4 regions of the Streptomyces sp. TLI_146 genome follow, and region 2 is predicted to be linked to each of the others. Evidence: riboswitches for the same ligand, from Rfam matches in the RefSeq annotation. Region 2 holds a riboswitch; each other region holds the start of a gene.

What was found. Region 2 has a riboswitch for cobalamin ahead of BX283_RS34430 (HoxN/HupN/NixA family nickel/cobalt transporter). Riboswitches for the same ligand answer to the same signal wherever they lie in the genome.
Region 1: it holds a riboswitch for cobalamin, as region 2 does, so the genes downstream of both, metE (5-methyltetrahydropteroyltriglutamate--homocysteine S-methyltransferase) here and BX283_RS34430 (HoxN/HupN/NixA family nickel/cobalt transporter) in region 2, are expected to answer to the same signal.
Region 3: it holds a riboswitch for cobalamin, as region 2 does, so the genes downstream of both, BX283_RS26565 (ribonucleoside-diphosphate reductase subunit alpha) here and BX283_RS34430 (HoxN/HupN/NixA family nickel/cobalt transporter) in region 2, are expected to answer to the same signal.
Region 4: it holds a riboswitch for cobalamin, as region 2 does, so the genes downstream of both, BX283_RS15010 (prenyltransferase/squalene oxidase repeat-containing protein) here and BX283_RS34430 (HoxN/HupN/NixA family nickel/cobalt transporter) in region 2, are expected to answer to the same signal.

Annotation. Positions count from the first base shown of each region.
Region 1 covers NZ_PJMX01000001.1:6,768,858-6,776,357, forward strand. The annotation lists gene BX283_RS30215 (bifunctional nitrate reductase/sulfite reductase flavoprotein subunit alpha) at 1-1,563, opposite strand, end outside; cobalamin riboswitch at 1,838-1,989, shown strand; gene metE (5-methyltetrahydropteroyltriglutamate--homocysteine S-methyltransferase) at 2,173-4,494, shown strand; gene BX283_RS30225 (VOC family protein) at 4,555-5,349, opposite strand; gene BX283_RS30230 (ABC transporter substrate-binding protein) at 5,588-6,490, shown strand; gene BX283_RS30235 (cell division protein SepF) at 6,604-6,993, shown strand; gene BX283_RS30240 (AAA family ATPase) at 7,128-7,500, shown strand, end outside.
Region 2 covers NZ_PJMX01000001.1:7,737,863-7,745,362, reverse strand. The annotation lists gene BX283_RS34450 (HAD family acid phosphatase) at 1-140, opposite strand, end outside; gene BX283_RS34445 (aldehyde dehydrogenase family protein) at 562-1,872, shown strand; gene BX283_RS34440 (YafY family protein) at 1,925-2,911, opposite strand; gene BX283_RS34435 (NAD(P)H-binding protein) at 3,029-3,868, shown strand; gene BX283_RS34430 (HoxN/HupN/NixA family nickel/cobalt transporter) at 3,893-5,062, opposite strand; cobalamin riboswitch at 5,060-5,267, opposite strand; gene BX283_RS34420 (hypothetical protein) at 5,672-5,938, shown strand; gene BX283_RS34415 (radical SAM protein) at 6,001-7,065, opposite strand; gene BX283_RS34410 (penicillin acylase family protein) at 7,258-7,500, opposite strand, start outside.
Region 3 covers NZ_PJMX01000001.1:5,907,769-5,915,268, reverse strand. The annotation lists gene BX283_RS26585 (extracellular solute-binding protein) at 22-1,305, opposite strand; gene BX283_RS26580 (GntR family transcriptional regulator) at 1,589-2,353, shown strand; gene BX283_RS26575 (DUF3311 domain-containing protein) at 2,497-2,751, shown strand; gene mctP (monocarboxylate uptake permease MctP) at 2,766-4,397, shown strand; cobalamin riboswitch at 4,528-4,669, shown strand; gene BX283_RS26565 (ribonucleoside-diphosphate reductase subunit alpha) at 4,795-7,173, shown strand; gene BX283_RS26560 (ribonucleotide-diphosphate reductase subunit beta) at 7,173-7,500, shown strand, end outside.
Region 4 covers NZ_PJMX01000001.1:3,297,776-3,305,275, reverse strand. The annotation lists gene BX283_RS15020 (energy-coupling factor transporter transmembrane component T) at 1-543, opposite strand, end outside; gene BX283_RS15015 (SCO2322 family protein) at 561-1,217, opposite strand; gene BX283_RS15010 (prenyltransferase/squalene oxidase repeat-containing protein) at 1,217-2,476, opposite strand; cobalamin riboswitch at 2,592-2,729, opposite strand; gene BX283_RS15005 (MBL fold metallo-hydrolase) at 2,917-3,972, opposite strand; gene BX283_RS15000 (aldehyde dehydrogenase) at 4,148-5,614, shown strand; gene BX283_RS14995 (ferredoxin) at 5,614-5,847, shown strand; gene lanKC (class III lanthionine synthetase LanKC) at 6,166-7,500, shown strand, end outside.

The DNA.
Region 1 (7,500 bases), 970 kb from region 2:
GATCTCCTCGAAGACCTCCTCGGGACCCGTGTAGCTGAACGCCTCCTCGTACCCCATCGCGCACGCCACGCGCGCGATGATCTGCCAGTCGGGCAGCGCCTCGCCGGGCGCGTCGACGGCCTGCCGGGCGAGGGTGAGGTTGCGCTCGCTGTTGATGAGGACACCCTCGGCCTCGGTCCACAGGGCGCCCGGCAGCACCACGTCCGCGTACGCGGTGGTCTCGGTCTCGGCGAACACGTCCTGGACGACGACGAACTCGGCCGCCCGCAGGCCTTCGACGACGGTGCGGCGGTTGGCGACGGAGGCCACCGGGTTGGTGCAGATCACCCAGCACGCCTTGATGTCGCCGTCGGCCATCCGCCGGAAGAGTTCGACGGTGCCGAGCCCCGCCCCGTCGGTGCGCAGCGTGCCCGGCTCCAGCCCCCACAGCTCCTCGGTGAAGGCCCGCTCCTCGTCCACGAGCACCGAGCGCTGGCCGGGCAGCCCGGGGCCCATGTAGCCCATCTCGCGGCCGCCCATGGCGTTCGGCTGGCCGGTGAGCGAGAACGGGCCGCTGCCGGGGCGGCAGATCGCTCCGGTCGCCAGATGCAGGTTGACCAGGGCGTTGGTGTTCCAGGTGCCGTGGGTGGACTGGTTGAGCCCCATGGTCCAGCAGCTCATCCACTCCCCGGCCGCGCCGATCCACCGCGCCGCCGTACGGATGTCGTCCTCGGGGATCCCGGTGGTCTGTGCGACCGAGGCGGGTGGGTAGTCGGCCAGGAACTCGCCCATCGCCTCCCAGCCCTCGGTGTACTCGGCGATGAAGGCGGGATCGGTGTGCCCGTTCTCCTGGAGCAGGTGCAGCAGGCCGTTGAGCAGCGCGAGATCCGTGCCCGGCTTGATCTGGAGGAACAGATCTGCCTTGGCGGCGGTCGCGGTGCGGCGCGGGTCGACGACGATCAGCTTCGCCCCGGCCTTGACGCGCTCCATCATCCTCAGAAAGAGGATGGGATGACAGTCGGCCATGTTTGACCCGATGACCAGGAAGACGTCCGCCTTCTCGAAGTCCTGGTACGAGCCGGGCGGCCCGTCCGCGCCCAGCGACAGCTTGTAGCCGCTGCCCGCACTCGCCATGCACAGCCGGGAGTTGGACTCGATCTGGTTGGTGCCGATGAACCCCTTGGTCAGCTTGTTGGCCAGATACTGTGCCTCCAGGCTCATCTGACCGGACACGTACAACGCGACGGCGTCCGGCCCGTGCTCGTCGACGATCGCCCGCAACCTGCCCGCCGCCTCGGCGATCATCGCGTCGACACCGGCGGGCACCGGCTCGGCCCCGCGCTCACCCCGTACCAGCGCGGTGGACAGGCGTCCCGGAGCGGCCAGCATGTCGGCCGTCGTCGCGCCCTTGGTGCACAGCCGACCGGAGTTGGTCGGGTGTGATTTGTCACCGGAGGCCTTGAGCACCGTGCGCCGGCCGTCCGGCCCCATGGCGATGTCGAGGACCATCCCGCAGCCCACACCGCAGTACGAGCAGACCGTGCGCACCTGTTCGGTGGCGGCCCGCGTGGCCTGTGCGGTCAACGGGTGTCCCCTCTCGTCTCGGCCGGGATCCCTTGGGTTTCCGACCGTACGAAATGCCCGTTACTTCGATGTCACGTGCGGCGATCACGAGTGGTTACGTCGGCCACACTAATCGCGCCCCGATGCTGTGAGCACCTGTGTGCGACTGCGGCACGCCTCCGATGTCGGACATCACGAGGCGTGCGCGTCCGATGTGAGGGGTGGCCCCGGCCCCCTGTCTGGGTAGGGTGGCGCTCGCAGCTGGTTCGCCCTGCCCGCCAGGCAGGCGCGTCGCAAGAGGGAACCCGGTGGGAATCCGGGACTGCCCCGCAGCGGTGAGCGGGAACGACCGCCGTCATACGCACTGGGCCCGGCCGGGTCTGGGAAGCGACGGCCAGTAGGTGTCCGCCGGGAATCCGGCAGGCGTGCCCGCGAGTCCGAAGACCTGCCCGTTGCCCGTGCGCGACCGATCGCGCGCGGAGATCTTGGTGACCTCGTGGGCGGGTCGGCGGGACGAGAGGTGGTTCGAGCGCGGGCACCGTTCCGCGCGGGCCGCCCTGTCCGTCATCCCTTCGCGCCCACGACCCGTACCAGGGTCGATTTCGGGACATTCTCGCGAAGGAGAGTTTCGTGACCAGCACGTCCGCAGCCGCGGCAGCACGGGCCACCGTGTACGGCTACCCCCGCCAGGGCCCCGACCGGGAGCTCAAGAAGGCCATCGAGGGCTACTGGAAGGGCCGAGTCGGCGCCGACGCCCTCCGTGACACCGCCCGTGACCTGCGCCGCGCCAATTGGCTCCGGCTCGCGGAGGCAGGCGTCGACGAAGTGCCGACCGGCGACTTCTCGTACTACGACCACGTCCTCGACACCAGCGTGATGGTGGGTGCGATCCCCGACCGGCACCGCACCGCCGTCGAGACCGACACCCTGGACGGCTACTTCGCCATGGCCCGCGGCACCCAGGACGTGGCGCCGCTGGAGATGACCAAGTGGTTCGACACCAACTACCACTACCTGGTCCCCGAACTCGGCCCGGACACCGTCTTCACCGCCGACTCCGGCAAGCAGGTCGCCGAGCTCACCGAGGCGCTGGCGCTCGGCCTCGCGGCCCGGCCCGTCCTGGTCGGACCGGTCACCTACCTCCTGCTGGCCAAGCCCGCACCCGGCGTCGACGCCGACTTCCAGCCGCTGGCCCTGCTGGAGCGGCTGCTGCCCGTCTACGCCGAGGTGCTCGCCGATCTGCGGGCGGCGGGTGCCCAGTGGGTGCAGCTCGACGAGCCCGCCCTCGTCCAGGACCGCGGCCCCGCCGAACTGGACGCCGCCGCCCGCGCCTATGGGGCGCTCGGCAGCCTCACCGACCGACCCAAGCTGCTGGTCGCCTCCTACTTCGACCGCCTCGGCGAGGCCCTGCCCGTCCTGGCCAAGGCGCCCGTGGAGGGCCTCGGCCTGGACTTCACGGGACCGGCCGCCGCCAACCTCGACGGCCTCGCCGCCGTCGGCGGGCTGCCCGGCAAGCGGCTGGTCGCGGGCGTCGTCGACGGCCGCAACATCTGGATCAACGACCACGAGAAGTCCCTCGCCGCCCTCGGCACGCTCCTCGGCCTCGCCGGCACCGTCGACGTGGCACCGTCGTGCTCGCTGCTGCACGTCCCGCTCGACGCGACGGCCGAACGCGACATCGACCCGCAGATCGCCCGCTGGCTCGCCTTCGCCCACCAGAAGACCACCGAGACCGTGACCCTGGCCCGCGGTCTCACCGGCGGCACCGGCGCGATCGCCGCCGAACTCGCCGCCAACCGCGCCGACCTGGCCTCGCGCGCCGGCTCCGCCCTCACCCACGACCCGGCGGTACGCGCGCGTACGTCGACGGTCACCGAGGCCGACGGCCGCCGCTCCCAGCCGTACGGCGAACGCGCCCCGGCCCAGCGCGCCCGCCTGCGGCTGCCGCTGCTGCCCACGACCACCATCGGCTCGTTCCCGCAGACCACCGAGGTACGCACCGCCCGCGCCGACCTGCGCGCCGGACGCGTCGACACCGAGGGCTACGAGGAGCGCATCAAGGCCGAGATCCGCGAGGTGATCGCCTTCCAGGAGAAGGCGGGCATCGACGTCCTCGTCCACGGCGAGGCCGAACGCAACGACATGGTGCAGTACTTCGCCGAGCAGCTGACCGGCTACCTCGCCACCCAGCACGGCTGGGTCCAGTCGTACGGCACGCGCTATGTCCGCCCGCCGGTCCTGGCCGGCGACATCTCCCGGCCGAAGCCGATGACGGTGCGCTGGACCGCGTACGCCCAGTCGCTCACCGACCGCCCCGTCAAGGGCATGCTCACCGGGCCGGTCACCATGCTGGCCTGGTCGTTCGTCCGCGACGACCAGCCGCTCGCGGAGACCGCCCGCCAGGTGGCGCTCGCGCTGCGCGACGAGGTGAACGACCTGGAGGCGGCGGGTACTTCGGTCATCCAGGTCGACGAGCCCGCTCTGCGCGAGACGCTGCCGCTGCGCGCCGCGGACCGCGCCGCCTATCTGGACTGGGCCACGGAATCGTTCCGCCTGACCACCGCGGGCGTACGTCCCGACACCCAGATCCACACCCACATGTGCTACGCCGAGTTCGGTGACATCCTCCAGGCCATCGACGACCTCGACGCCGACGTCATCAGCCTGGAGGCGGCCCGCTCGCACATGAGGGTGGCCGACGAGCTCGCCGCCGCCGGGTATCCGCGCGAGGTGGGACCCGGTGTCTACGACATCCACTCGCCGCGCGTACCGAGCGCCGAGGAGGCGGCCGCACTGCTGCGCAAGGGGCTCGCGGCCATCGCCCCGGAACGGCTCTGGGTCAACCCCGACTGCGGATTGAAGACCCGCGGCTGGACCGAGACGAGGCAGTCCCTGGAGAACCTCGTCGAGGCCGCCCGGACGGTCAGGGCGCAGGTGCGGCAGGGGGCTTGACACAGCCGGGGTGTGCGGGCACGCGCGCGTGCCCGCACACCCCGGGGCCCTTCCGGCTCGCTACACGTCGGCCATCTGCGGCATCTCGCCCTGCGTCGTCTGCAGGTCGATCACCGAGAAGGACGCGCCCTGCGGGTCGCTGAGCGCCGCGAACCGGCCGAAGGGCGTGTCCATCGGCCCGAACCGCAGCACCCCGCCCCGCTTGGTGGCCTTCGCCACCGCGTCGTCGCAGTTGTCGACCGCGAAGTACACGTTCACGTACGACGGCACCTCGGGCGGGAACTCCTCCGTCATCTTCATGCGCCCCATGACCATCTCGTCACGCACGCTGAAGACCCGGAAGTCGGCCGCGTCGTCCTGCATCTGCTTGGCGCCGTACGGGAAGACCGCGGGCAGGAACGCGTCGACCTTTTCCGGGTCGCGGGTGAAGAACTCGGCCCAGCAGAACGAGCCGGGCACACCCTTGGCCTCGAAGCCCTCGTGGCTGCCCGCCTGCCACACGCCGAAGACGGCGCCGCTGGGCTCGCGGGCGATCGCCATCGAACCGAAGTCGCCGACCTGCATCGGCTCCATCAGCACCTCGCCGCCGTTGTCCTTGATCTTCTTCGCGGTGGCGGCGACATCCGGCGAGGCGAGGTAGAGGCACCACGCCGACTGGCCCTCCTGGCCCGGCATCGGCGGCACGACGGCCGCCACCGCCTTGCCGTTCGCGTACGCCTGCGTGTAGTTGCCGTACTCCGACGACGCCTCGCCGAACGTCCAGCCCAGCACGTCACCGTAGAAGCTCTTCGCTCCCTCGACATCGGTGAACATCGCATCGGCCCAGCACGGAGTGCCCTCTGGTTCTGCGGCCATGACTGTGCTCTCTCCTGTGTGACAGACGGTCCGGCTTGCCACGCTAGCCAGCCGCCCCCGACCCCGCGCGTCGAGCGCTTCCACGCGCCGGAGCGCGCACTACCGGGGCGCACGAAACGGGTGACGCGCCGGGACGACGGGCAGGTAATCGGGTACGGATCCTGGCGGGGCGGGACGACTCGGGCGTAGCGTGACCCGGCGCTGGCGCGCACAGCGACTACAGGGGGCGTGTGACCTCATGGACAAGCCGGTCTGGCAGTTCTCGGACGACCGCGGGCAGGTGGCGACGGCGAGCGGGGTGCCCAGCCGGGTGACCGCCTACATCCAGGCCGGAGCCACGCTCTGGGACCACGGAGTCGGCACCGGAGCCGTCTTCGGCTCCTTCCACGACGGGGCCTCGCCCGACCGCGCCAAGGCCGGTGGGCTGCCCCTGGACCGCCTGCGCTACCTGGGCGCGGGCAGCGCCCTCGACCTCGACATGCTGCTCCAGGGCACGCCCGACCTCGTGGTCGCCGTCAGCTACGGCGGCGGCCAGGTCTACGGCCTCGCCCCCGAGACGGCCAAACACCTGGAGGAACACGTTCCGGTGGTCGTCATCGACATCGGGCACTCGCGCTCCCTGGCCGAGATCAGGGACCGCTTCACGGACCTGGCCCGCGCCCTCGGCGGCGACCGCCACCACGAGGACGCCGCCCGCCGCCTCGACGCGGCGCAGCGCCGCCTGCGCACCGTGACGACCGCCACGCGCGCGTACGCGCAAGCGTCGGCGGAGCCCCGCGTCCTCGCCCTCTCGCCCGCCGGAACCGACCAGGTCCACGTGGCGCGCCCGGGCGCCTGGCCGGAGCTGCGCGCCCTGGCGGAGCACGGCGTCCACCTGGTCGAGCCGCCCGCCGGAACCGGGGCGAACTGGACCACGCTCACCTGGGAGGAGGCGGCCGCCCTGCCCGCCGAAGTCATCCTGTCCGACGTACGGGTGAACGCCACCCCCGTCGAGCAACTACGCGCCGACCCGCACTGGCGGACGATCGAGGACCGCGCGCGCGTACTGCCGTGGAACCCGGAAGCACCGTGCAGCGCCCGCGCCCACGCCCGGTTCTTCGCCCTGGTCGCCGACGCGCTGGACTCCCGTACCGCACGTTAGTACGCCTCGGTCCGGACAACTTCACAGCTCAGAGCCGTGTCGGAGTTGGGCTGAACGGGTGAGCGGCGTCATCATGGCCGGATGCAGATACAGCACATGGGCGAGGTGGTCCGGTGAGCAGGTACGACGTCACCGATGAACAGTGGGAGGGGCTCGCCCAGGTAGTTCCGCTGCGCAGTCGCAACGAGTGGCCGTCGCGCGTCGACCACCGCACCATCCCCAACGAGTACGCGGCCGTCGAACAGCGCCGCTTCGTGGTCCTGCGCGTCCAGGTCTTCGCGGACGCGCGCGAGGTCGCCGAATACATGATGGCGCAGACCCCGGTCCTGCTCGATCTGACCGGCGCGGACACCGAAGTCGCCAAGCGCATACTCGACTTCAGCAGCGGAGTGGTCTTCGGCCTGGGCAGCGGAATGCACCGGGTCGACCGCAACGTCTTCCTCCTCGCCCCCGTCGGCACGGAGGTGGAGGGCATCGCGGAGGCCGTCGTCCCGCATACGTAAGGCGGTCCGGCGGTCCCCGGCGCGGGCAACCGCTATGCAGGGCCGTCCCGCGTGCAGGGCACCGTCCCTCATTCGTAGGAAGGTGATCGAGGCGTAACGGTTCGTCACGTTTCCTGCTCATACGGTTCCGTTCCATGAACGGAACCTGCGACCGGCCCACCGTCACCGAACTGCGGCTCTCCGCCTTCAAGGCGCACCGCGGCGCGGTCTTCCCGCTCGGCCCGCTCACCTTCCTGGCGGGACCGAGCGGCAGCGGCAAGTCCAGCGTCCTCCAGGCGTACGAGGCACTGGCCAGGCTCGGCTCCGGCGCCACCCTCGCCTCGGCGTTCCCCGACCCCGCCGGCTGCGTACCGGAACGCGCCGAGGCGGACGCCCAGGGCCGACGGGGATTCCGCATCGGCTGCACCGTCGACGGGCCCGCCGGTCCCGTGCAGCTCGACCTCGCCGTCCAGGCCGAGCCGGAACTCCGCGTCGTCGGCGAACGTTTGACCAGTGACGGCGACACCC
Region 2 (7,500 bases):
CCGGAGGCGGAGGCCTGGGCCACGACGGAGTGCGGGGCCGCGGCGGGGGCCGCCTGGGAGGCGGTCGGCGCGGCGATGAGGGCGGTCGCCGCTGCGGCCACCGTGACGGCCGTGCGCGTCGTCCAAGCAGTGCGGTGCATGGGGGGTTGGTGCTCCTCTGTCGCGATGGTGGGAGCCCGTGGGGGATCCGTCGGGCCGTGGCGATCGGCCCGTTCGGCACGGGATTGGCATGCGCACGGCCAAGAATGATCAGCCGGTGACCCGATGTCTACTGGTCGGTAGGAAACTTCTCGTATATGCGAGGTGAATCCACGGAAGTGCCGCACGAGCCCGCCCCATACGGAAGATGAGCCGCCGGATCCGCTGCACACCCGCCCCTCCGGTCGCCACGCACCGTCCCGGCTCGTCGCTCCGCGCAGCCACGAAACTCCCGCGAGGAAATCGCGCGCCCCCGGGAATTTATTTTCCAACCTCAACTGTTGGCATATGCATCGAGCTGATCGAGGCTCGACCCCGACGACAGCGCGGACCGACGGGTCCGCCCCCCAGCAGCGAGGCACCATGAACCCCATCCAGGAGCAGCCCGCCGACACCGTGGCCCGGCTGCGCGCCACCTTCCGCACCGGCCGCACCAAGCCCGTCGAGTGGCGCACCACCCAGCTGCGACGCCTGCGCGAGATGCTCACCGAGCGCGGTGCGGACCTGGTGGAGTCGCTCCGCGCGGACCTCGGCAAGAGCCCGGCCGAGGTCCAGCGCACCGAGATCGGCTTCACCGTCCGGGAGATCGACCACACCCTGGACCACCTCGCGCAGTGGCTGCGCCCCGAGCCCGCGCCCGTCCCGGAGCACCTGGGCGGGGCGACGGCCTGGACGCAGTACGACCCGCTGGGCGTGGTCCTGGTCATCGCGCCCTGGAACTATCCGGCGCAGCTGCTGCTCACCCCGATGATCGGCGCCCTGGCCGCGGGGAACGCGGTCGTGGTCAAGCCCAGCGAGCTGGCTCCGGCCACCTCCGCCGTGCTGGCGCGGCTGCTGCCCGAGTATCTCGACCCGGACGCGGTGGCCGTGGTGGAAGGCGGCATCCCGGAGACCACGGCGCTGCTGGCCGAGCGGTTCGACCACATCTTCTACACCGGCAACGGCACCGTCGGCCGTATCGTCATGGCCGCCGCCGTCCAGCACCTCACCCCGGTCACCCTCGAACTGGGCGGCAAGTCCCCGGTGTTCGTCGACCGGGACGCCGACCTCGACACGGTCGCGGCCCGGCTGGCCGCGGGCAAGTTCCTCAACGCGGGCCAGACCTGTGTCGCGCCCGACTACGTCCTCACCGACCCGGAGACCGCCCGCGCCCTCGAACCGGCGCTGGCCCGGGCCGTGGAGGCCCTGTACGGAGCCGACCCGCAGGCCTCCGCCGAGTACGGCCGCATCGTCAACGAGCGCCACTTCGACCGGCTGAGCGCGCTGCTCGACTCGGGCCGGGTCGTCACCGGTGGCCGGGGCGACCGCGCCACCAAGTACCTCGCGCCGACCGTCCTCGCCGACGTCGACCCCAAGTCGCCGGTGATGCGGGAGGAGATCTTCGGGCCGATCCTGCCCATCGTCACGGTGGCGGACCTGGACGAGGCCATCGGCTTCATCAACGACCGCGACAAGCCGCTGGCCCTGTACGCCTTCACCGAGTCCACGACCACCCGCGAGCGCCTGGCCGCCGAGACCTCGTCGGGCGGCCTCGGCCTCGGTCTGCCGCTGGCCCATCTCACCGTCTCCGACCTGCCGTTCGGCGGCGTCGGCGAGAGCGGCATGGGCAACTACCACGGCCGCTACTCCATCGAGACGTTCAGCCACCGCAAGGCGGTGCTGGCCGCCGGGTGACCGACGGCGACGGGCCGGAGCGGATCTCCGTTCCGGCCCGTCGCCGCACCCGCTACCCCTCGCCGTAGAGCCCGGCGAGTTCGGCCCCCAGTTCCGCGAGCCGCTCGCGGGCCTCCGGCGGTTCCAGGACCTCCACCCGCGCCCCGAGACCGGCCAGTTGCGCGGCCACGACCTCCGGGGACGGGCCGTCGATCTCCATCTCCAGCCATCCGTCGGCCCGTTCGCCGCCCAGGCGCAGTCGGCCGCCGAACAGGACCGCCAGGACGCGCCCGGCCGTGGGATCGGCCCGCCCCCGTACGGTCGCGCCGCGCATCCGCTCCTCCATCGGCGCGGCCAGGGCCCGCCAGGCCGAGGCCAGATCGAAGCCCTCCGGCCGCACGACGGGGTCCGCGGTCACCTCGACCGAGGTGATCCGGTCGAGCCGGAAGATACGCAGACCGTCGTGGCCGGATCCGGCCACCGGCTGCTCGCCTCCCCCCTTGTCCGTACCGGCCACGAGATACGGGACTCCCGCCTTGGTGACCAGGCCCAGGGGGTCGACCGTGCGCATACCGGCCGGGCTGCCGGGGCGGGCGTATCCGAGGCGGATCCGCAGGCCGTCCACCACCGCCCCTTGCAGCGCGTCCAGCTGGGGCGTGCCCGCGGTGACGGGCAGGCGCCACCAGTCCGTGCCGTCCGTGACACCGGCCTTCGACGCGGCCTCGGCGTCGGGCCGGAGCGGCGCGGGCAGCGCCCGGACCAACTTGCGCAGCGCCGTGCGCAGTTCGGGCGTGGCCGCCGACGGCCCCGCGACCAGGAACATCGCACGGATCTCGGCGGCCGTCAGACCGGTGAGGTCGGTACGGGCCCCGCCGACCAGGGACCAGCCGCCGCCCCGCCCGTGCTGGGAGTACACCGGGATGCCGGCGGCCGCCAGCGCCTCCAGGTCGCGGCGCGCGGTGCGCTCGGACACCTCCAGCTCCGCCGCCACCTCGCGCGCGGTCACGCGTCCGCGTGTCTGCAGGAACAACAGGGTCGCCACCAGACGATCGGCTCTCATGCCGATCATTCTCTTTCTGAAACTGGACAAGAGATGGCCAGTTTGGCTTCCAGGATGAGTGCAGATCGAGCGCGGACGGATCACGTGCCGCGCCTCAGACACCCTCAGGGAGAGATCATGATCGTGGTGACCGGAGCAACCGGGAACGTCGGACGGCACCTTGTTCGGACCCTCGCCTCGTCGGGCGAGTGGGTGACAGCGGTCTCCCGTCGCGTCCCGGCCGGGTTGATGCCGGGCAACGTGGAGTTCCAGCAGGCCGATCCGGCCCGGCCCGAGAGCCTCAAGCCCGCCCTCGACGGGGCCGACGCGCTGTACCTCCTCGTCCCCGGCGACGGCGAGGGCCTCGACCCGTACGCCATCCTCGACACGGCGCGGGCCGCCGGGGTGCGCCGGGTCGTCCTCCAGTCGTCGCAGGCCACCGCCACCCGCCCGCACTCCCCCGCACACACCCGGCTGCGCGCCTTCGAGGACGCCGTACGGGAGTCGGGCCTGACGTGGACGGTCCTGCGGCCCAGCGGATTCGCCTCCAACGCCTATATGTGGGCGGCCTCGATCCGCTCCGAGCGGACGGTCACGGCGCCCTTCGGCGATGTCGCCCTGCCCGTCATCGACCCGGCCGACATCGCCGCGGTCGCCGCCGCGGCCCTGCGCGACGGGAGCCACACGGGCCGGACGTACGAACTCACCGGACCGGCCCCGCTCTCGCCGCGCGAGCAGACCCGCGCGATCGGGGAGGCGCTGGGGGCGCCGGTGCGCTTCGTCGAGCAGAGCCCGGCCGAGGCACGGGAGCTGCTCACCCGCTTCATGCCGGAGCCGGTGGTCGAGGCCACGCTCGGCATCCTCGGCGAACCCACGCCCGAGGAGCGGCGGGTGAGCCCGGACGTGGAGCGGGTCCTGGGCCGGGCGCCGCGTCCGTTCAGCGCCTGGGCGGCGGACAACGTGGCGGCCTTCAGGTGACGCGGCCTTCAGGTGACGCGGCCTTCAGGTGACGTCCGGGACCGGCTCGGATGCGGCCTGGCCGGGCACTTCGGCGGGCCGCGGGGGGACGCGCCCCGCCCACCGCTGCTCGACCTTGGCCAGCCGCCAGTACGCCAGGGCCGCGGCCCACACCGCGACGAACAGGCCGACGATGATGAAGCCCACGTTGTCCAGGTCGAGGCCCGCGATCCAGCCGGTCGCGCCGTCGCGCAGGTCGAGCTTGTCGTGCAGGACCCCCACCAGCTCGATCGTGCCGATCAGGAAGGCCACCGCGATGGAGAGCCCGGTGATGGTGAGGTTGTAGAACACCTTGCGCACCGGGTTGGAGAAGGCCCACTGGTAGGCGAAGTTCATGAAGGTGCCGTCGATGGTGTCGAACAGGCTCATTCCCGCCGCGAAGAGCAGCGGCAGGCACAGCACCGCGTACCAGGGCAGCCCGGCGGCCGCGCCCGAGCCGGCCATCACCATCAGGGTGACCTCGGTGGCGGTGTCGAAGCCGAGCCCGAAGAGGAAGCCCAGCGGGTACATCTGGCCGGGCCGGGTGATCGACTTGGTGAAGCGGCCCAGGAGGCGGTTCATGAACCCCCGTGAGTCCAGGTGCTGTTCCAGCTCGGCCTCGTCGTACGTGCCCGCGCGCATGGCCCGGAAGACCCGCAGGATGCCGGCGAGGGCGAGGAGGTTGAGCGCGGCGATGAGGTACAGGAACGATCCGGAGACGGTCGTGCCGACGATGCCGAGCGTCTGGTGGGTCTGTGAGTCGTCGTTCATCAGGGTGCCCGCGAGCTGCGCGCCCCCGGCGACCAGGGCCGCCATGACGACCACGACGCTGGAGTGCCCGAGCGCGAACCAGAAGCCGACCGACACCGGGCGTTTGCCGTCGGCCATCAGCTTGCGGGTGGTGTTGTCAATCGCCGCGATGTGGTCGGCGTCGAAGGCGTGCCGCATGCCGAGGGTGTAGGCGGTGACGCCGAGGCCCAGGCCGAACGTCTTCGAGCCGACCTCGTAGTGCTCGGGCACGACGAGCAGGAAGAGGATGCCGAACGCCACCACGTGCAGGGCGGCGATCACCGCCAGCAGCCAGGCGGTGCGCACGGTGTCCTCGCGCCGCCAGTGGAATGTGGCGGCAGGGGTGGGCAGGGTCATTCGTTCACGCTCCAGCACCTCGTGGATCATTACGCGAGATGCCGTGGCCGGTCTCCTGGCTTCCGGGTGTCGCGCCGCCCCTGCCTTCCCAGCGGCCTCACGGCCACCAGTGGCACTACGGGGCGGGCTACCCGAAGCCGTTCATGGCCTGAACGACATGGGGCCCGATCACAGTGGCGAGGGCCGCTCCGGTCTTGCACCGGTCTTCCCGAACACCACGGCTCGCCAACCGTAGGTGCGACCCGCCCCACCTGCAAGTCTGGTCGTGGACAGGGGTATTACAGATCACATTCCACGCCGGACTCGACGAGGGAGCGAAACGGCTCGGCCGGGTCCGGACGAAGCAGAGCCGGGCCTGACGCACCGCGAGGTCGGCCGGGCGTGCGCCGAAGGGGCACCCACCGCCACGGCTCAAGGTGCTGACGCACGCGGGCCTGGTTACGCTGCGCCGGACGGGACCAATCGCTTCTCCCGGCCCGGCGCGACGGGCACGAGGAAGGGCCGACGCATGGGCGACGCCGCCAGCAGGAACACGGTCGCGGTCGAGCGGCACATCGCCGCGAGCCCCGCCGCCGTGTTCTCGTTCTTCACCGACCGCGAGCGCTGGCTGTCCTGGGCGACTGGTACCGGCGGGAGATCATGGACCCGGGCAAGCAGCCCCTGCTGTTCCTGCTGCTCGGGTTCCTCGGGGCGTTCCTCTTCATCCGGTTCGGCGTGCGGATGATCCGGGCCGAGATCGAGGCCGCCGTCTGCGGGATCGGCACGGCCCTCGTCCTGGACGAGTTCGCCCTCATCCCGCATCTGCGCGACGTCTACTGGTCCGAGGAGGGCAGGCTCTCCGTCGACAGCGTCGTCCTGGGGGCGGCTGTGTGGGGAACGCGAGGGCTGGCGCCGTCGGCTGCGTGAGAAGGTCTACGACGCGATCGCGGGCAAACCCTCCCAGCCGTGATCATCGCCGAGGACGCCTCTCAGCCTGCGGTCGGCGCGGTGAACACCGGGCGGCGGTCGATGCGGGCGCGGACCTCGTCGGAGCCGAAGTGGTAGTCGATACGCCGCACGGCCTCGGCCCAGCCGCGCATGGTGCCCGCGCCCGCGCCGGAGAGCGCCTCGGTCACGAACGGGTCGGTCCACCGCTCCACCGCACGCCGCCACAGCTCGGCGGGCGGCTCCTCCAGCAGACTGCCGACCGTGCCCTCGTAGATGAGCATGGCCCGGACCTGCCCGTCGGGCTCGATCTGCACCGACTGGAAGTCGAGCCCGCGCGCCACCTGTTCGGGGTTCATCTGCAACGAGAAGTTGGTCGACGTGCCGACCCGGACGGTGGCCGGGGCGAGCGCCTGAAGCCGCGCGCGCCGCTCCTCACCGCCCAGCTCGACGAGCTGTTCGTCCGAGAGAAGTTCGTGCTCGGCGTATCCGGTGCGGCTGCCGAGCCCGGACGGCACGGCGGCCCCGAAGTCGAGCGAGCTCAGGTGCGGGAACCGGGGGACGACGTCCGTGCAGAACTCCTCCAGCCGGTCGACGTTGCTCCGTACGACCACACAGTCGATGGCGAACGGGAGCGGGCGCTCACCGCGCCCGTCCCGCTCCCGCGCTGCGGCCTCCAGCAGTGCCAGCGCCCGCATCGCCCGCTCGAACGAACCCGCCCTGCCGCGGATCCGGTCGTGCACCTCGGGCGCGGGGCCGTCGACACTCACCACGACCCGCCCGCACACGCGCGCCAGCTCTTCGGTCATCCACGGCTGGAAGTTCCAGCCGCCGGTGTACACGAGCACCGAGATACCGGCCCGCGTCAGCCGCTCCGCGACTTCGAACACCCCCTTGACCAGGAGCGGTTCACCCCCGGCGAGGGTGACCTGGAGGGGGCCCAGGGAGATGATCGCGTCGGCGATGCGGAGCATGTCGTCGTGGCCGACCTGGCGCGTCGGCCGCCTGCCCGACTCCGAGTAGCAGTGGGTGCAGCGCAGCGGACAGGCGTACGTGATGTCCCAGATGACGGACTGGGGACCATCGGCAACGTTGTTCGCGCGCTCCATCGCATGCTCCCCGTGTCCGCTCGCGGCCTCGACGCCGGAACGTCCCCCGTTCGGGCGGGGGACGTTCCCGCCTCGCTCAGACTAGGAGGCGTCCCCCGGCCCCGGTATCCCCAACTCTGGGGATGGCGTGGGCCGTACGGGTCGCCCCGACGCGTTCATGGCACCGGCGCCCACCGCCCCGGTCAGCCCCGGTCAGCCCCGCAGGGTTATGGTCCGCAGCTGGGGGTCGGACGCTATCTCCGCCTCGGTGAACCGTTCCGTGACCCAGCGCTTGTGCGAGAAGAGGACGGTCTGGTCGGTGTAGTGCGGCGATTCGGGGTTGACGGACTGCCCGTAGGTGAGGATCGTCCGGGTGCGCGGCCCCTGGGCCGTCAGCTCCGTGGCCATGATGAAGCTGGAGCCCGACGCGTAGTCGTCCGGGGAGCTCGGGCGTGT
Region 3 (7,500 bases), 1.8 Mb from region 2:
GACGGGGCCCTCGCCCACAGGTCACTTGGTGTTGATGACCTTGTCGATCGCGGCGTCCGCGTCCTTCGCCGCCTGCTCGACCGACTTCTTGCCGGTGCCGATGGCCTGCAGCATGTCCTGGAGGACCTTGGCCTTCTCGACCTGGCCCCAGCCCGGCGCCATGGGCACGAACCAGCTGGACTCGGCCGCGGTGGCCGGGACGGCCGTCTTCGGGTCCGACTTCAGCGGCGCGAGGGCCGTCTTGTTGTTGGGCAGGTTCTGCTTGGCGATCAGGCCCTTCTGGCCCTGGGTGCCGGTGAACGCGTTGATCCACTCGGCCGCGAGCGCCTGCGCCTTGGACTTGACCGGGACGGCCAGGTCGGAGCCGCCGAGGAAGACCGGCATGGCCTTGCCGGACGGGCCGGGCATCACAAAGTTCTCGATCTTGTCGGCGAGCTTGCCGACCTTGTCGTTCTCCGGGGTCGCGGCGGTGCCGCCCTCCCAGCCGGCGCCGAAGATCAGCGCGGACTTGCCCTGGCCGTAGACGATCGGACGGTCGGACTCGTCCTTCGTCTTGTCGCCGTGCATGTACTTGCCGAGGATGTTCTTGTACTCGTTCAGCCCCTTGAGGGACTCCGGCGAGGACAGGTTCGCCTTGAACTTGCCGCCGTCCTCCTTGGCGATGGAGCCGTCGGCGTCGTACACGTACGACATGGCCGCGTACCAGTCGCGGGACGGCTGGTACCAGGCGCTGAACTTGTCGCCCTTCTTCTCCTGGATCTTGTCCAGGTCGGCGGTCAGCTCGGTGTACGTCTTCGGGGCGGCGCTCACGCCCGCCTCGGCGGCGATGTCCTTGCGCCAGGTCGCCACGCGGCCACCGGCGTAGTAGGGGACGCCGTAGGTCTTGCCGTCGTACGTGACGGAGGCCTTGAGGCCGTCGAGCCAGGCGGAGGAGTTGTCGAACTTCGACGGGTCGATCTCGGCGAAGGCGCCCTTGACCGAGTAGGCGAGCATCTCGGTGTTGCCCATCTCGACCACGTCGGGGGCCTTGTCGGTGGCGAGCACCGCGTCGAGCTTGGCGTTCTTGTCCGGCCAGCCGTAGTACTCGTGGCTGATCTTCAGACCCGGGTGCTTGGCGACGATGGCGTCGTCGGCCGCCTTCACCAGGTCCGGCCAGTTCTTCTGCGCGTCGACCGTCAGCCAGACGGTCAGCGACTTGGCGTCGCCGCCCTTGGCACCGTCGTCCTTCTTGTCGTCGTCGCCGCACGCCGCGATGCTGACCAACATGCCCGCGACGCCGATCGCCGCGATGAGCTTGCGCTTCACGCCACCCTCCTCAGGGATGCTGCAACCCCCCGCCCACCGCGAAGACATACGCCGTGTACTGCCTGTGGGGCTGGGACCTGGTCTTTAATGGTTTAGACCAGTACCCGGAGCTTGGCCTAGACCTTTAGGGGTGTCAAGGGTGTATAAGAAGGGCTGTCGCGTCCGTTATCGGACCGACACCTGAGGGAGGGCGACGACCCGTGACCGGTCCGTGCCACCATGTGAGCCGCGACAGACGGAGGAGCCGGTGACGGCAGCAGCGCAGCACTCGGGAAGGCGGGCCATGGCCACCGACGGGAGCGGTACGGAGACAGAGGCGGGCCCCGGCGCCCGTACCGCTCGCGTGCCCAAGTACTACCGCCTCAAGAAGCATCTCCTCGACATGACGGAGACCCTTCCGCCGGGCACCCCGGTGCCGCCCGAGCGCACCCTGGCCGCCGAGTTCGACACCTCCCGCACCACCGTGCGCCAGGCCCTCCAGGAGCTGGTGGTCGAGGGGCGCCTGGAGCGCATCCAGGGCAAGGGCACGTTCGTCGCCAAGCCCAAGGTCTCCCAGGCGCTGCAACTCACCTCGTACACCGAGGACATGCGCGCCCAGGGCCTGGAGCCGACCTCCCAGCTCCTGGACATCGGCTACGTCACCGCCGACGACACGCTGGCGGGGCTGCTCGACATCGCGGCGGGCGGCAGGGTGCTGCGCATCGAGCGGCTGCGGCTGGCCAGCGGCGAGCCGATGGCGATCGAGACGACCCATCTGTCGGCCAAGCGCTTCCCCGCGCTGCGCCGCTCGCTGGTCAAGTACACCTCCCTCTACACCGCCCTCGCGGAGGTGTACGGGGTGCGGCTCGCCGAGGCCGAGGAGACGATCGAGACGTCGCTCGCCACCCCGCGCGAGGCCGGCCTGCTCGGCACGGACGTGGGCCTGCCAATGCTGATGCTCTCCCGCCACTCACTGGACGGGAACGGCGAACCGGTGGAGTGGGTGCGCTCGGTGTACCGGGGCGACCGCTACAAGTTCGTCGCGCGGCTGAAGCGGCCGACAGACTGACATAGCCGGAAATAGCCTCCGGCCTGCACCGACCCCGCACTCTTTCGCCACGTCCGCTATCCGGACGGGGGTTTCGCGACGGTTATCCGTCCCCTAGATTTCCTGCGCATTACACAGGTGAAGTGAGGGGACGGAGCCAACGTATGCCGGAATCAACGCAAGAGCGGAGACCGGTGATCACGCCCGCGCGCGTGGTCATCGCCCTCTGCCTGATCGCGCCCTTCGTGGCGATGCTCTGGGTCGGTTCGTACGCGAAGACCGACCCGGCCCTCGCCGGGATCCCGTTCTTCTACTGGTACCAGATGCTCTGGGTGGTCATCTCGACCGCGCTCACCATGCTCGCGTACAAGCTGTGGCAGCACGACCAGCAGGGCCGCAAGGCGGGTGAGGGCAAGTGACCTCCTCGTCGCGAGTGACTCTCGCAGCCGCCGACGGGGTGAACGGCGTCGCGCTCGGCGTCTTCATCTTCTTCTTCCTGGCCGTCACGGTCATCGGCTTCCTGGCCGCCCGCTGGCGCCGCGCCGAGAACGAGCAGAGCCTGGACGAATGGGGCCTGGGCGGGCGCTCGTTCGGCACCTGGGTCACCTGGTTCCTGCTCGGCGGCGACCTCTACACCGCGTACACGTTCGTCGCGGTTCCGGCGGCGGTGTACGCGGCGGGCGCGGCCGGTTTCTTCGCGGTGCCGTACACGATCCTGGTCTACCCGCTGATCTTCACGTTCCTCCCCCGGCTCTGGTCGGTCTCGCACAAGCACGGCTATGTGACGACGTCCGACTTCGTGCGCGGCCGGTTCGGCTCCAAGGGCCTCTCGCTCGCGGTCGCGGTCACCGGCATCCTCGCCACGATGCCGTACATCGCGCTCCAGCTGGTCGGCATCCAGGCGGTGCTGGACGTGATGGGCATCGGCGGGTCCAGCAACTGGTTCGTCAAGGACCTGCCGCTGCTGATCGCGTTCGCGGTGCTCGCCGCGTACACCTACTCCTCGGGTCTGCGCGCCCCCGCACTGATCGCGTTCGTGAAGGACACGCTGATCTACATCGTCATCCTGGTGGCGATCATCTACATCCCGATCAAGCTCGGCGGCTTCGACGACATCTTCGCGGCGGCCCGGCACAAGTTCGAGACGCCCAACGCGGCCGGGAAGCCCACGGGCGCGCTCGTGCCCCCCGAGGCGGGGCAGTGGACGTACGCGACGCTCGCCCTCGGCTCGGCGCTGGCGCTCTTCATGTACCCGCACTCGATCACGGCGACCCTCTCCTCCCGCAGCCGCAACGTCATCCGCCGCAACACCACGATCCTGCCGCTGTACTCGCTGATGCTGGGCCTGCTCGCGCTGCTCGGCTTCATGGCGATCGCGGCCGGGGTCAAGGTCAAGAACGGCCAGCTGGCGATCCCGCAGCTGTTCGAGGACATGTTCCCGGACTGGTTCGCGGGCGTGGCGTTCGCCGCCATCGGCATCGGCGCGCTCGTCCCGGCGGCGATCATGTCGATCGCGGCCGCGAACCTTTTCACCCGCAACATCTACAAGGACTTCCTCAAGCCGGACGCCACGCCGGAGCAGGAGACCAAGGTCTCCAAGCTGGTCTCGCTGCTGGTGAAGGTGGGCGCGCTGGTCTTCGTCCTGACGATGGACAAGACGGTCGCGATCAACTTCCAGCTGCTCGGCGGCATCTGGATCCTGCAGACCTTCCCGTCCCTGGTGGGCGGTCTCTTCACCCGCTGGTTCCACCGCTGGGCGCTGCTGGCGGGCTGGGCGGTGGGCATGGCGTACGGCACGCTCGCCGCGTACGGGGTCGCCTCGCCCACCCAGAAGCACTTCGGCGGCAGCTCCAAGGAGATCCCCGGCATCGGTGAGATCGGCTACATCGGCCTCACCGCGTTCCTCCTGAACGTCGCGGTCACCGTCGTCCTCACGGTCGTCCTGCGGGCCCTGAAGGCCCCCGACGGCGTCGACGAGACGTCCCCGGAGGACTACACGGCGGACGCGGGCGACCCGGGCGTACAGACGGAACTGCCCCCGGCGACGGCGGGCTCGACGCACTGAGCCGACCCTTCACCGTATGCACACGGGCCGCCGGGAATCCCGGCGGCCCGTTGTCGCTTTCATGGAGGACGAGTTGACGCTCTGCCACTCCACGGTTTCACCGCGACACAACATGTGGGGGCAACACGACAGCCCGGCACAAGATGTATGCTCGTGCTCGCTGTCGCCGCAGGGGAATCCGGTGCAAATCCGGAACTGTCCCGCAACGGTGTACTCGTACGCATTTGCGTACTTGGTCAGTCCGAGGACCTGCCGACAGCGCGCCCTGGCCGTCCGGTCCGGGTGCCAGACGTCCGGGCCTCGCGGAATGGGCAGTGGACGCGGCGTACCCCCGAGGGGGTGTGTCCGTGTGCCCGCACCTCCCCAAGGCCCCGTGCCGAGCGAGGAGTGCCCCCACGTGACCATCGCCCCTGCGGATCCCGCCTCAGCGATCGCCGAAGAGCCGGCCGATGCCCCCGGGACCGCGCTGCTGCGGACCCTGACCGACCTCACCGCCGATCTGCCGGACACCGACCCCGGCCGTGTCGCCGCCGCCGCGCTGCGCGGCCGCAACGCGCGCTCGGACGAGGCGGAGCTGCGGGGGCTCGCCACCGAGGCCGCCGCCGGTCTGATCTCCGAGGACCCGGCGTACTCCCGCCTCGCCGCCCGGCTGCTGACGCTCACGATCGCCGAGGAGGCCGCGACCCAGGGCTCGGTCTCGTTCTCCGAGTCGGTCGAGGTCGGCCACCGCGAGGGCCTGATCGCGGACCGCACCGCCGACTTCGTACGGCTGCACGCGGCCCGCCTCGACGCGCTGGTGGCGGACTCCCTCGCGGCCGGCGCCGACGACCGCTTCGGCTACTTCGGCCTGCGCACGCTCTACTCGCGCTACCTGCTGCGGCACCCGATCACCCGCCAGGTCATCGAGACCCCGCAGCACTTCATGCTCCGGGTCGCGGCGGGCCTGGCCGAGGACGACTCGGTGCGCGCGCTCGACGAGGTCGCCTCGCTGTACGGCCTGATGAGCCGGCTGGACTACCTGCCGTCCTCCCCCACGCTCTTCAACTCCGGCACCCGCCATCCGCAGATGTCCAGCTGCTACCTGCTGGACTCCCCGCAGGACGAGCTGGACTCGATCTACGACCGCTACCACCAGGTGGCGCGCCTGTCCAAGCACGCGGGCGGCATCGGCCTCTCGTACTCCCGCATCCGCTCGCGCGGCTCGCTCATCCGGGGCACCAACGGCCACTCCAACGGCATCGTCCCGTTCCTGAAGACGCTGGACGCCTCGGTCGCGGCCGTCAACCAGGGCGGGCGGCGCAAGGGCGCGGCGGCGGTCTACCTGGAGACCTGGCACTCCGACATCGAGGAGTTCCTGGAGCTGCGCGACAACACCGGTGAGGACGCCCGGCGTACGCACAACCTGAACCTGGCGCACTGGATCCCGGACGAGTTCATGCGCCGCGTGGACGCGGACGGCAGCTGGTCGCTGTTCTCCCCCGCCGACGTGCCCGAGCTGGTCGACCTGTGGGGCGACGAGTTCGACGCCGCCTACCGCAAGGCCGAGGCGGCCGGTCTGGCCCAGAAGACGATCCCGGCGCGGGACCTGTACGGCCGGATGATGCGCACCCTGGCGCAGACCGGCAACGGCTGGATGACCTTCAAGGACGCCTCCAACCGCACCGCCAACCAGACGGCGGAGCCCGGCCACACCGTCCACTCCTCGAATCTCTGCACGGAGATCCTGGAGGTCACGGACGACGGCGAGACGGCCGTCTGCAACCTCGGCTCGGTCAACCTCGGCGCCTTCGTCCTCGCCTCGGGCGAGATCGACTGGGAGCGCCTGGACTCGACCGTCCGCACCGCCGTGACGTTCCTGGACCGGGTCGTCGACATCAACTTCTACCCGACCGAGCAGGCCGGCCGCTCCAACGCCAAGTGGCGTCCGGTGGGCCTGGGCGCGATGGGCCTCCAGGACGTCTTCTTCAAGCTGCGCCTGCCCTTCGACTCCCCCGAGGCGAAGGCCCTGTCGACCAAGCTGGCCGAGCGCATCATGCTCACGGCGTACGAGGCGTCCTGCGACCTCGCCGAGCGCTCGGGCCCGCTGCCCGCGTGGGACAAGACCCGTGCCGCGCGCGGTGTGCTGCACCCCGACCACTACGACGTCGAGCTGAACTGGCCGGAGCGCTGGGCGGCGCTGCGCGAGCGGATCGCCTCGGTGGGCATGCGCAACTCGCTGCTGCTCGCGATCGCCCCGACCGCGACCATCGCCTCCATCGCCGGTGTCTACGAGTGCATCGAGCCGCAGGTCTCCAACCTGTTCAAGCGCGAGACGCTGTCGGGTGAGTTCCTCCAGGTCAACGGCTACCTGGTGGAGGACCTGAAGAAGCTCGGCGTGTGGGACGCGCAGTCCCGCGAGGCGCTGCGCGAGGCCAGCGGCTCGGTCCAGGACTTCAGCTGGATCCCCGCCGACGTGCGGGCGCTCTACCGCACGGCGTGGGAGATCCCGCAGCGCGGCCTGATCGACATGGCGGCGGCCCGCACCCCCTTCCTTGACCAGTCGCAGTCGCTGAACCTGTTCCTGGAGACGCCCACCATCGGCAAGCTGTCGTCGATGTACGCGTACGCCTGGAAGCAGGGTCTGAAGACGACGTACTACCTGCGTTCGCGCCCGGCGACCCGGATCGCCCGCGCCGCCCAGGCCACCGCCCCGATCCCCGTCCAGCAGGCGGCCCCCGACGCCGACGCGATCGCCTGCTCCCTTGAGAACCCCGAGTCCTGCGAGGCCTGCCAGTAATGAGCTCCACCGACAAGAACCTGCTCGACCCGGGCTTCGAACTGACCCTGCGTCCGATGCGCTACCCGGACTTCTACGAGCGCTACCGCGACGCCATCAAGAACACCTGGACGGTGGAGGAGGTCGACCTCCACTCCGACGTCGCCGACCTCGCCAAGCTGTCGCCGGGCGAGCAGCACATGATCGGCCGTCTGGTCGCGTTCTTCGCGACCGGCGACTCGATCGTGGCGAACAACCTGGTGCTGACGCTGTACAAGCACATCAACTCCCCCGAGGCGCGGCTCTACCTGAGCCGTCAGCTCTTCGAGGAGGCCGTGCACGTCCAGT
Region 4 (7,500 bases), 4.4 Mb from region 2:
CGTGAGGAGGGTGTGGGTGCCGGGGATCGGCGAGCCGAGGGCCACGTTGAAGACGAGGCGGATGGCGACGACGGCGAGGCCGAGCTTGACGAAGGCGGTGTACGAGCGGGCCCACGGCGCGTCCGTACGCCTCGCCGCGACGACGTAGCCGGCGACGGCCACGAGCAGGGCGAGGAGGAGGGGGTTGGTGGTGCGGGAAGCGGCCGTGGCCAGCCCTATGGCCCACAGCCACCAGGCGCCGGGGTGCAGGGCGTTGGAGCGGGTGGTGTAGGGGGTGCGGTGCCGCTTCGCCGCGGGGGGTGGGGTGCGGTGCCGCTTGGGCGCGGGGCGTGGGGTGCGGTGTTCGTCGGCCGCGGGCCGTCGTGGGTGCACCCGGCCTCCGGCCGGGTTGTCGTACCCACCCGCTCCACCTGTGACGGTCCGTTCGCCGGTGCGGGTCTTCTTGTGGGGCGCCTTCGCCGTCGGCGGCTGCGGGGAGTCGGTGGGTTCCCCGTCGGGCTTGCTCGCCGGACCTGGCTGCCGGGTGTCGTCGTTCCTGGGCATCCGATGGTTCCGGCCGGTCAGTCGCGGCGGCGGCGGGATTGCCAGATCGCTGCTGCTGCCAGGGCCAGGACTGCCGCGATGCCCGCCAGCAGGCCCAGGGACGGGCCGGAGTCCGAGGACTTCTCCGGAGCGGCGGTGCTGGGCCGCGTGTCCGGCTTCTTCGTCGACACCTGTTCGCCGCAACCCGTGTGCGGGTAGCCCGCGATCGCGCACAGCAGGGCCGCGCTGTTGTAGCGGAGCGGCTTGGCCACCGCGGCCAGGGCGTCCGCCGTCGTCGCGTCCTCGGGGACCTGCGCGCACGCCGTACGCGGTGCCGGGGGCGTCTCGCCGCCCGGCGCGTCCTGCGGGGTGCCGAAGTCGAGCGCGAGGGCGACCCGCTTGCGGCCCGGCTTCGCCGGTGTCGACGCGCACACCTGCGCGAACGTCGGCGCCGAGCGCGGGGTCGCCGCGTCCTTGGAGTCCGCGCTGACCGCGAAGCGGAAGCCCTGGACGTCGCCGTCGGAGGGGTGCGCGGTGGCCGGGCCCTGCGTGGCGTACGTCCAGGTCGTGCCCTGGCGCTCCCAGAACGACCAGTAGCGGTAGCCCGACGCCTGTGCGGGCACCGCCACCGCCCCCGCGCCGAGCGTCAGCGCGAGGGCGAGGCCGGTCACGGCCGTGAGGCGGTGCCCGGACATCACTTCTGTGCGTTCTTCTTGCGCGCGCTGACGAGGAAGCCGACGCCCACGCTCGCCACGAAGAACACGCCGACGATCCACCACACCGACGTGCTGGAGGAGTCGTCCTTCTTCTCGTCGGACTTGGCCTGCTTGGTCTGGTCGGCCGCCTGCGTGCCCGCCGGGGTCGGGCCCGTGGCGTTCAGCTGGGACACCAGGTCCGTGCCGCCGAACTTCCTCGGGTCGGCGCCGGTGGCGTTCGCGGCGAGGACGAGCTGGGCGTACGCGGCCGGGCCGTTCTCCTTGGCCCAGCCGGACGCGTTCTTCTCCAGCCACTGGAGGGACGCCTTGGCCTGGGCCTCCTGGCCGTCGGCGGCGAGGGCCACGACGGCGTCGGCGGTGTTGCCGTAGTCGGGCTGGTTCTCGGCGCCCGGCATCATCGAGTTGAGGTGGCCCGACTTGGCCATGGTGCGGGCCAGGTACGCGGCGCCGTTGTGCGCGGCCTGCTCCGGCGTGGTCGCCTTCTCGCAGGTGGTGCCCTTGGCGTCGGAGTGCCCGGCGGTGGCGGCGAGGCCCTTGCCGTACGAGGCGGTCACGGCGGCGGCGCTGGCGTCGGCGTTCGCGTACAGCTTCGAGGTCTTCAGGTCCGGCTGGTAGGCGAACGCGCCCGAGCCGGGCGTGCTGTCGCACGGCATCGCGAACGTGAGCAGCGCGTCCAGCGGCGACTTGCCGCCCTGGCCGTCCTTGACGGCGGACTTGGCGTCGGCGGGCTTCTCACCGGCGGCGGCGAGGGCGCCGATCACGACCGAGGTGGAGTTGGCGTCGCTCTTGCCGCCGGGGTTGTAGGGCCAGCCACCGTCGGGGTTCTGCACGGTCTTCAGCCAGGAGACGCCCTTCGTCACGGCGTCGGTGTGGTCGCCGAGGGCGACGAGGGCCTGGACCGCGGCGGCGGTGGCGTTGGTGTCGAGCACCGTCTTGGCGTCGCACGGCTTGGCGGCGTCGGCACGGTACGAGGAGAAGCCGCCGGTGTCGCACTGCTGACCCGTCAGCCACGTCACCGCCTGCGCGGCGGGCTTCACGCCGACCGTGCTCTGGGCGAGCAGGGCGAGCGACTGCCGCCAGACGCCGTCGAACGCGGGGTCCTTCGTCCCGTACAGCCCCTGCGGGAGGGTCTTGGCGGGGGAGGACGGCGCCGTGCCGTCGGCGAGGGCGGCCGGGGCGGCAGCGCCGAGGGCGACGGTGGCGACGGCGAGCGCTGCGGCGCAGCGGCGTACGGTCATGGCGGGCGGTGCCTCTCCTGCGGGGGCCGGACGGCGCGGCGGGCGCGGGGGCACGCCGGCTCGTGGCTCCGTGTACCTCGACGGGGCCGGTCATCGGCGTGCTTGCCGGTGACCGCTGAGCCGGTCATGTCCGTCGGGGTGGTCCGGCTTGTCGCGCCGGGCGGGCGACGACATATTCACGGTTGCGGGTCAGCGCCGGATTCGCACCGGCTTTCCCCCGTACGGGCATGGACGACGGGTTCACTGTAGCTTCCGCCTGCGGCGGGCGTGATCCCCCACCCCACCCCTTCCCGAAAGCCCTGGGCGGGCGGCCGGGTGCTTCGTCTGCGGACCGTGCTGGGTTGCTCGCGCAGTTCCCCGCGCCCCTTGAGTGCCGCTGCGCGGCGATCCCCTGGGTGCCGGGGTCCGGGGCGCAGCCCCGGGAAGGGGCGGGGCGGGGGCTAAACCGCCCGGTACGCCAGCGGCGGGCCCGGTACCCCCTCCGCCCGCCCCAGCTTCACCAGTCGCCGTACATGCGCCTCCGCCTCCGACACCGCGATGTTGCGCGAGCCGTAGGGGATCTGCGACCAGGGGCGGTTCCACTCCATCCGGACCGCCAGCTGCCAGGGGGTGAGGGGCTCGGCCGCCAGCAGGGAGAGCAGGTCCGCCAGGCGGGACTCGTGGTGGGCGAGGAGCGTACGGACCCGCCCGGCCGCGTCCGTGAACGTGTGCTGGTGGGCGGGGAGCACCTCCGCCACCCCCAGGCGGCCCACCCGCTCAAGGGAGGACACGTAGTCGCCGAGGGGATCGGTCACCGTCGCGTCGTCGGGGTCCTCGTACAGCCCGATGTGCGGAGTGATCCCGGGCAACAGGTGGTCGCCCGAGAACAGGCGGCCGTGACCCGGGCGGTCCGAGGGGTGCCGCTCCTCCAGGTGGAGGCAGACGTGGCCCGGCGTGTGACCGGGCGTCCAGATCGCCCGCAGCCGGCGGCCCGGCAGCGGCAGCAGGTCGCCGGGGACGATCTCCCGGTCGGGCAGAGCCGCCCGCAGGCCCGGCAGCGACCGGGCGGAACCCCGCGCCCGTGCCGCCCGCAGCGGCGCGAGGTGGTCCTCCGGCGCCCCCACCGCCGTCAGCTTCTCCACGAGATAGGACAGCCAGGCCCCCGGCTCCGCCTCCCGGGTGCGCCGGACCACCGCCGTGTCCGCCGCGTGCATCGCGAGCCACGCCCCGGACGCCTCCCGCACCCGGCCGGAGAGCCCGTGGTGGTCGGGGTGGTGGTGGGTGAGCACCACCCCGTGGATGTCCGCGACCTCGGTGCCGAGCCGCCGCAGGCCGTCCGTCAGCGTGTCCCAGGACGCCGGGTCGTCCCACCCCGTGTCGACCAGGACCGGGCCCCGGCCGGTGTCGACCACGTACACCAGCGTGTGGCCGAGCGGGTTGTCCGGGATGGGCACCTCGATCGAGTGGACGCCCCCGCCGTGGTCGGCCACCCGCGTCCCCCGTGCCATCTGCGTCATGGATCAGCCTCGTCTCCGACCGCCCCGGTGGGCACCGACAGGTCACAGTAGAACGTGTTTCAGTCCGGGCCTCAAGAGGTCTCCCGTCCGTGGACTCCTCATAGGGGAACTGGTATCAGTTCTGGCAGATCTGAAATGCCGTCAGAAAATGGACCGCAGCGGGAGGCGCCACGCCATGACCAGCGATCTCATCGAGCACACCCGGCTCTACATCGGCGGGGAACTCACCGACCCCCGCGGAACCGACGTCATCGACGTCGTCTCGCCCCACACCGAACAGGTCATCGGCCGGGTGCCGCACGCCTCCCGGGCCGACGTCGACCACGCCGTCGCCACCGCCCGCCGGGCCTTCGACGAGGGGCCCTGGCCACGGCTGCCGCTCGCCGACCGCATCGAGGTCGTCACCCGTATCAAGGACGCGATCGCCCTGCGCCACGAGGAGATCGCCCGCTCCATCAGCTCGCAGAACGGCTCCCCGTACTCCTGGAGCGTCCTCGCCCAGGCCCTCGGCGCGATGATGGTCTGGGACGCGGCCATCACCGTCGCGCGCGACTTCCCGTACGAGGAGCGGCGCGCCGGGGTCCTCGGGCCGATCCTGGTGCGGCGCGAGCCGGTCGGGGTGGTGGCGGCCGTCGTCCCGTGGAACGTCCCGCAGTTCGTGGCCGCCGCCAAGCTCGCGCCCGCGCTGCTCGCCGGGTGCTCGGTGGTGCTCAAGCCGTCCCCGGAGACGCCCCTCGACGCGTACATACTCGGCGACATCGCCCGCGAGGCCGGGCTGCCGGAGGGCGTGCTCTCGATCCTGCCCGCCGACCGGGAGGTCAGCGAGTACCTGGTCGGGCACCCGGATGTGGACAAGGTGTCGTTCACCGGGTCGGTGGCGGCCGGGCGGCGCGTGATGGAGGTCGCCGCGCGCAACCTCACCCGGGTCACCCTGGAGCTGGGCGGCAAGTCCGCCGCCGTCGTGCTGCCCGACGCCGACCTGGCGTCGACGGTCGCCGGAGTCGTACCGGCCGCGTGGATGAACAACGGGCAGGCGTGCGTCGCCCAGACCCGGATCCTGGCGCCCGCGAGCCGTTACGACGAGTTCGCGGAGGCGTTCGCGGCCGCCGCCGGGCAGCTGGTCGTCGGCGACCCGCTCGACCCGGCGACCCAGGTCGGCCCGCTGGTCGCCAAACGGCAGCAGCAGCGCTCGCTCGACTACATCCGGATCGGCCAGGAGGAGGGTGCCAAGATCCTTGCGGGCGGCGGCCGTCCGCCGGGGCGGGACCGGGGCTGGTACGTCGAGCCGACGCTGTTCGGCGCCGTCGACAACTCCATGCGGATCGCCCGCGAGGAGATCTTCGGGCCGGTGATCTGCCTCCTGCCGTACGCGGACGAGGCCGAGGCGCTGGCGATCGCGAACGACTCCGAGTACGGGCTCAGCGGCAGCGTGTGGACCGGCGACGTCGAGCACGGCATCGACTTCGCCCGGCGGGTGCGCACCGGCACGTTCAACGTGAACACCTTCAGCCTGGACATGTTCGGCCCGTTCGGCGGCTACAAGAACTCCGGTCTGGGGCGGGAGTTCGGGCCCGAGGGGCTCAGCGAGTACCTGGAGCACAAGATGATCCATCTGCCCGCCGGGTACGGGGGCGAGGCGTGATGGGGGACCGCTGGCACGTCGAGGTGGACCGGAGCGTGTGCATCGGGTCGGGGATGTGCGTGAACACCGCGCCGGAGGGGTTCGGGCTGGACACGGCCCGGCAGTCCCGGCCGCGGGCCGCCGACATCGACGCCGATGAACTTGTCCTCGCCGCGGCCGAGGGGTGCCCGGTGGAGGCCATCAGCATCAGCCTGCTTGAGTCCGGCGAGCCGGTCTTTCCTCCCGAGGAGTGAGCCGTCGTTTGTCTGCGGGCCGTCGGTGGCTGGTCGCGCAGTTCCCCGCGCCCCTGGAAGCGCCCCTTCGGGGCGCCCAGGGGATTGCCGCGCAGCGGCACTTAAGGAGCGCGGGGCTGTGACATTTGCGGCTCCGCCGCGCGGGCGCGATCAGTTGGGGACGGCCCGCAGCCGAATTGCCGGGCCCCGCACCCCTGTTCGAACCTCTACGAACGCAGGTTGACCCATGCGTACCGCACAGTGACCGCATGACACATGCGACTGTCCGGCCCCCGGCAGGCGTGGCACCTTCGTTGCCACGCCACCGAGGGGGGAACGATGGACAAGCGGTACGAGGTCTTCTGCCTGGCCGACAGGCATTTCTACGAGACTCCGGACCGTTTGTCCTCGTCCAGGACCGGTGAGCGGGTCCCGCTCTTCGAGGCCGCCCAGCGCCCGGTCCCCGAGGGGTGGCGCACCTTCCTCTCCGGGGACTGGCTCCACTTCAACCCGGTGAACGCGGCCGGCGAACCGCGCCCGGGCGCCCTCCTCCAGGGCTGGAAGATCCACGTCTCGGCGTGTCTGGACAACGCCGAGAAGATGGCCGCGCAGGTGTGGGAGTACTGCGTCCCCAGAGAGATCCCGTTCAAGTTCGTGCCGGGCCGCCAGCCGCTGCACCTGCGCAACTCCAAGTACGCCGGGCGTGGTTCGAGCGGGAAGTTCGCCACGATCTACCCGTCCGGGGTGGAGGAGCTGGAGCGCATACTCACCGAGCTCGGCGAGCTCCTGGAGGGTGAGCCGGGCCCGTACATCCTCACCGATCTGCGCTGGAACTCCGGGCCCCTGTACGTCCGTTACGGGGGATTCGTCGAGCGGCACTGCGTCGGCGAGGGCGGGGCGCTGGTCCCCGCGATCGAGAACGCCCGGGGCGAGCTGGTGCCCGACCGCCGCGACCCGGCCTTCCAGGTGCCCGAGTGGGTGGCGCTGCCGCCGTTCCTGCGGCCCCAGCTGGAGGCGCGCAACGCGACGACGGTCGCCGACCTGCCGTACCGCATCGAGCGGGCCCTGCACTTCTCCAACGGCGGCGGTGTGTACGCCGGGACGGACTCGCGCGACGGCAGCAAGGTCGTCCTCAAGGAGGCCCGGCCGTACGCCGGGCTGGCCGGTGACGGCTGCGACGCGGTCACCCGTCTGGAGCGGGAGAAGGCGGCCCTGGAGCGGCTCTCGGGGCTCGGCGTGGCGCCCGAGGTGCGCGACTGGTTCGAGCTGGGCGGTCACCGCTTCCTGGTCATGGACTTCCTGGAGGGGCGCACGCTGAACGCGTTCTTCGCCGAGCGCCACCCGTTGCTGGCCGTCGACCCCGACCCGGACGCGGTGGCCTCGTACACGGCCTGGGCGCTCTCGGTGCACCGGGCGGTGGAGGAGGCGGTCCAGGCGGTGCACTCGCGCGGCCTGGTCTGCAACGACCTGCACATGTTCAACGTGATGGTGGCCCCGGACGGGGGCGAGGCGGACGGCGGCCGCGAGGTCTCCGTGCAGCTGCTGGACTTCGAGGGCGCGGTGCCGGTCGAGGAGCACCAGGGGCAGACGATGGCGCACCCCGGGTTCATGGCCCCGCGCGACCGCACCGGCTTCGAGGTCGACCGGTACGCGCTGGCCTGTCTGCGGCTGGCG